2 regions of the Janthinobacterium sp. PSPC1-1 genome follow, and region 2 is predicted to be linked to the other one. Evidence: riboswitches for the same ligand, from Rfam matches in the RefSeq annotation. Region 2 holds a riboswitch; the other holds the start of a gene.
What was found. Region 2 has a riboswitch for thiamine pyrophosphate ahead of thiC (phosphomethylpyrimidine synthase ThiC). Riboswitches for the same ligand answer to the same signal wherever they lie in the genome.
Positions count from the first base shown of each region.

Region 1: linked by a shared signal. The riboswitch ahead of ACP7EG_RS03265 (TonB-dependent siderophore receptor) and the one ahead of thiC (phosphomethylpyrimidine synthase ThiC) in region 2 are both predicted to bind thiamine pyrophosphate.

Region 1 covers NZ_JAFCWP010000001.1:726,462-728,927, reverse strand. Annotated here, with positions in the region: gene ACP7EG_RS03270 (iron-containing alcohol dehydrogenase) at 1-1,120, shown strand, start outside; TPP riboswitch at 1,187-1,284, shown strand; gene ACP7EG_RS03265 (TonB-dependent siderophore receptor) at 1,372-2,466, shown strand, end outside.
Region 2 covers NZ_JAFCWP010000007.1:158,777-161,242, reverse strand. Annotated here, with positions in the region: gene ACP7EG_RS21625 (PAS domain S-box protein) at 1-186, shown strand, start outside; gene ACP7EG_RS21620 (response regulator) at 215-1,021, shown strand; gene ACP7EG_RS21615 (hypothetical protein) at 1,061-1,315, shown strand; TPP riboswitch at 1,399-1,514, shown strand; gene thiC (phosphomethylpyrimidine synthase ThiC) at 1,594-2,466, shown strand, end outside.

The DNA.
Region 1 (2,466 bases), on a different contig from region 2:
CTTCGGCCAGGGCCAGATCGCCGCCATCGCCGGCCTGATCCCGCCGCAGGCGCGGGTCCTGATGACCTACGGCGGCGGCAGCATCAAGCGCAACGGCGTCTACGATGAAGTCAGGGCGGCGCTGGCCGGCCACACGGTGCTGGAATTTGCCGGCATCGAACCCAATCCCAGCTATGAAACCCTGATGCAGGCCGTGGCCCTCGTGAAAAGCGAGCGCATCGATTTCCTGCTGGCCGTCGGCGGCGGCTCCGTGGTCGATGGCACCAAGCTCATCGCCGCCGCCGCCCTGCATGAGGGCGAGGCGTGGGACATCCTGGCGAAAGGCGGCAAAATCGTCGAGGCCGCCCTGCCCTTCGGCACAGTGCTCACTTTGCCGGCTACCGGTTCCGAAATGAATGGCTCGGCCGTGATTACGCGCAAGGCCACGCAGGAAAAGCGCTCGTTCATGAGCCGCAAGGTGTATCCGAAGTTCTCGGTGCTGGACCCGTCGAAAACGTTCACCTTGCCGCTGCGCCAGGTGGGCAATGGCGTCGTCGATGCGTTTGCGCATGTGATGGAACAGTATCTGACCACCCCCGTGAACGCGTCAGTGCAGGACCGCTTCGCCGAAGGCATCCTGCTGACCCTGATCGAGGAAGGCCCGAAAGCCCTGTCGCACCCGGACGACTACGACGTGCGCGCCAACGTGATGTGGAGTGCCACCCTGGCCTTGAACGGCCTGATCGGCGTGGGCGTGCCGCAAGACTGGTCCACGCACGCCATCGGCCACGAATTGACGGCCCTGTACGAGCTCGATCATGCGCAAACGCTGGCCATCATCCTGCCCAGCATGCTGCGCGTGCGCAAGCAGGCCAAGCGCGCCAAGCTGCTGCAATACGCGGCCCGCGTCTGGGGCCTGGACGGTGGCGACGAGGATGGCCGCATCGAGGCAGCCATCGCGCGCACGGAATTCTTCTTCCGCCACATGGGTGTCAAGACGCGCCTGGCCGACTACGGCCTGAACCATGCCAGCGTGGACGCCGTCGTCGCCGCCCTGGAAGCGCACGGCATGACGGCGCTGGGCGAACAGCGCGAAGTGACGCCTGCGGTCAGCCGCAAGGTGCTCGAACTCAGTTTGTAGATTCGCACCACACTGTTGTAAAACGGTCAGCCAGCGGGACAGCTGGCCGTGCTTCATGCTAAGCTGTCATTTCGCTAGGGGTCCTGGAGCAGTCATCCGGGTGAGAGATACCCTTCGTACCTGATCTGGATAATGCCAGCGAAGGAAAGCGCAAAGTACCTCCCTCCTTTGATAGCTCCTGCGTTGGCGCCAGCCGAACAAGCAGCCTGCCGTGCTCTTTCCCTAGAGGCGGCTTGAACCACGAGCAATCTATGTCCACACCGAATTTATCTATTTCCGTTTTGACCCTGGCCATCCTGCACGCGTTTTCCGCGCCCGCCCTGGCCGCGAATGACACCGCAGAAGCGCCGGCCGACACGCAAAGCATGGCTGAAGTCGTCGTCACGGCCAGCAAGGCGCCTGCCGCCAAGCGCGCTTCCGTGGGCGGCTTTTCCGACGCGCCGCTGCTGCAGACACCCGCGTCCGTCACCGTCATTTCGCAAAAAGACATGCAGGACTTGCAAATACGCAATCTCAGCGATGCCGTCAAGCTCGACACCAGCATCAACGACGCCTACAACGCCGTCGGCTATGCGGAGCAATTTTCCATCCGTGGCTTCAAGCTCGACAACAATTCCAGCTACCGCAAGGATGGCGTGGCCATTCCCGGCGACACGCAAATACCGCTGGAAAACAAGGAACGCATCGAAGTCCTGAAGGGCCTGGCCGGCTTGCAGGCAGGCGTGGCCGCGCCGGGCGGCGTGATCGACTTCATCGTCAAGCGCCCGACTAGCGCGCCGCTGCGCACGGTCACCGTGGAAACGCGCGAGCGGGGCACCCTGTACGGCGCCGTCGACCTGGGCGGACGACTGGAAGACACGCGCTTCGGCTACCGGGTCAACGTGGCAGCCGAACGCCTGCGCTCCTACATCAAGGGTGCGGACGGCAACCGCAAGTTCATTTCCGGCGCCTTCGACTGGCAGATCTCGCCGCAAGCGCTGCTGCAAATCGATGCCGACTACCAGGACAAGGCGCAGGCCACGGCGCCCGGCTTCCAGCTGCTGAATAACACCACCTTGCCGACCGGCATCAGCGCCGACGCCATGCTCAACCTGCAGCCGTGGACGCGCCCCGTGGAAACCGTCACCAGCAATATCGGCCTGCGCTTCCAGTACGCCTTCAATGACGACTGGCACGCCACCTTGTCGGCCAACCAGCACTCGTTCAAGCGCGATGACTACACCGCCTTCCCGTATGGTTGCAGCGGGCAAGACCTGTACCCTGGCTTCTGCGGCAATGGCGACTATGACGTGTACGACTACCGCAGCCTGGGCGAGACGAAAAAGCCCCTGAGCGCACAAGCCATG
Region 2 (2,466 bases):
CATATTCCCGTCATGGCCCTGTCCGCCAACGCCGTGCCGCGCGACATCGAGAAAGGCCTGGAAGCGGGTTTCTTCCGCTATCTGACCAAGCCCATCAAGGTCGTCGAATTCATGGATGCGCTCGACGTGGCCCTGCACCATGCGGCCGCGCACGGCCTGGCCGACGACACTCACACAGTACGCTAATTCAGCATTTAATTTTAGGAATACCGCCATGCTTCAAGCCACCGAGATCCTGAACGCCAGCATCCTCATCGTCGATGACCAGGAGGCCAACGTCATGCTGCTCGAACAGGTGCTGCGCAACGCCGGCTATACGCGCATCACCTCCACCATGGACCCGCAAGCCGTGCACGCGCTGCACCAGCAGCACCGCTACGACCTGATCCTGCTCGACTTGCAGATGCCGGAAATGGATGGCTTCGAAGTCATGGAAGGCTTGCGCGACATCGAGGCGGGCAGCTATCTGCCCGTGCTGGTGATCACGGCCCAGCCCGGCCACAAGCTGCGCGCGCTGCAAGCTGGCGCCAAGGACTTCGTCAGCAAGCCCTTCGACCTGGTGGAAGTCAAAACGCGCATCCACAACATGCTGGAAGTGCGTTTGCTGTACCAGAAGCTGGCCGAATACAACAAGTCGCTGGAACAGATGGTGGAAGAACGCACGGCGGAGCTGCGCGAAAGCGAAGCGCGCTTCCAGCGCTTCACGGAACTGTCGTCCGACTGGTACTGGGAACAGGATGCGCAGGGCAACCTGACGCGCTTTTCCGGTCCCGTGGCAGAAATGCTGGGCATCGGCAGCGAAGAGGAGCCGCAGCGCTGGAACGCGGCTGAACGCGCCTTGCTCGACGCCAAGATTGCCGCGCGCGAACCGTTCCTCGACTTCATCTACAGCCGCGCCAACCTCGACGGCAGCACGCAGTATTTGCAGGTCAGCGGCGAACCGATGTTCGACAATGGCAGCCGCTTCATCGGCTACCGCGGCATCGGTCTCGATGTCACGGAGCGCCATCGCAGCGCCTGATTTATACTTGTTGCCATCCACATCGACAAGGAAAGCATCATGGCTGACAAATCTCCCTCCTACTGGTTTCCCGCCAAGACCTATGGCTGGGGCTGGGGTTTGCCCATCACCTGGCAAGGCTGGCTGGTGTTCCTGGCCGCACTGGCGCTGTTCGCCTGCGGCGCCTTCCTGTTCCCGCCGCAAACCATGCTGGTCGGCTACATCGTGTATGAAATGGCCATCGTTGCCGCGCTCATTTTCATCTGCAAGCTGAAGGGCGAACCGACCGCCTGGCGCTGGGGCAAGAAGAAGTAACGCCGAAGCACAAAGACGACAAAGCAAGAAATCATCTGGCCACGCGGCGCGAACCGCGTATAATTGGCTCGCTGCCGCAAGGCGGCAAACGCTAGGGGTCCTGCCTTTCGCTGTGGAAACACAGTGCAAGCGCGGGTGAGAAATACCCTCCGAACCTGATCTGGATAATGCCAGCGAAGGGAAGCTTTAGGATGAACGCACCCCGCCTTTCCGCGTGCGCAATTCCGAACCTCCTTAGCTGGCTCCAGGCTTAAAAATAGTCTAGCCAAGGAGCCAAAATGAACGCCAACCCGAAATTCCTCTCCGCCACCGCCACGGTCGACGAAGCCGCCATCGCGCCGCTGCCCAATTCGCGCAAGATCTATGTCGAAGGCAGCCGCCCCGACATCCGCGTGCCCATGCGCAGAATCAGCCAGTCCGACACGGAAGCGTCGTTCGGCGGCGAAAAGAATCCGCCGATCTACGTGTACGACACGTCCGGCCCCTACACGGACCCGGACGTGCAGATCGACATCCGCTCGGGCCTCGACACGCCGCGCCTGCCGTGGATCATGGAGCGGGCCGACACGGAAGAATTGCCCGGCCCTACCTCCGACTACGGCATCGCCCGCCTGGCGGACCCGAAATTGGCCGAGCTGCGTTTTAACTTGCACCGCAAGCCACGCCGCGCCATTGCCGGCAAGAATGTGACGCAAATGCACTACGCGCGCCAGGGCATCATCACGCCGGAAATGGAGTTCGTCGCCATCCGCGAAAACATGCGTCGCCAGGAGTATTTGCGCGAACTGCAAGCCTCCGGTCCCATGGGCGAGCGCCTGGCCGACCTGATGGGCCGCCAGCATCCGGGCCAGTCGTTTGGTGCCAGCATCCCGGCCGAAATCACGCCGGAATTCGTGCGCGAGGAAATCGCCCGCGGCCGCGCCATCATTCCCGCCAACATCAACCACCCGGAAGTCGAGCCGATGATCATCGGCCGCAATTTCCTGGTGAAAATCAATGCCAACATCGGCAATTCGGCCGTCACGTCTTCCATCGGCGAGGAAGTGGAAAAGATGACCTGGGCCATCCGCTGGGGCGGCGACAATGTGATGGACTTGTCTACCGGCAAGCATATCCATGAAACGCGCGAATGGATCGTGCGCAACAGCCCC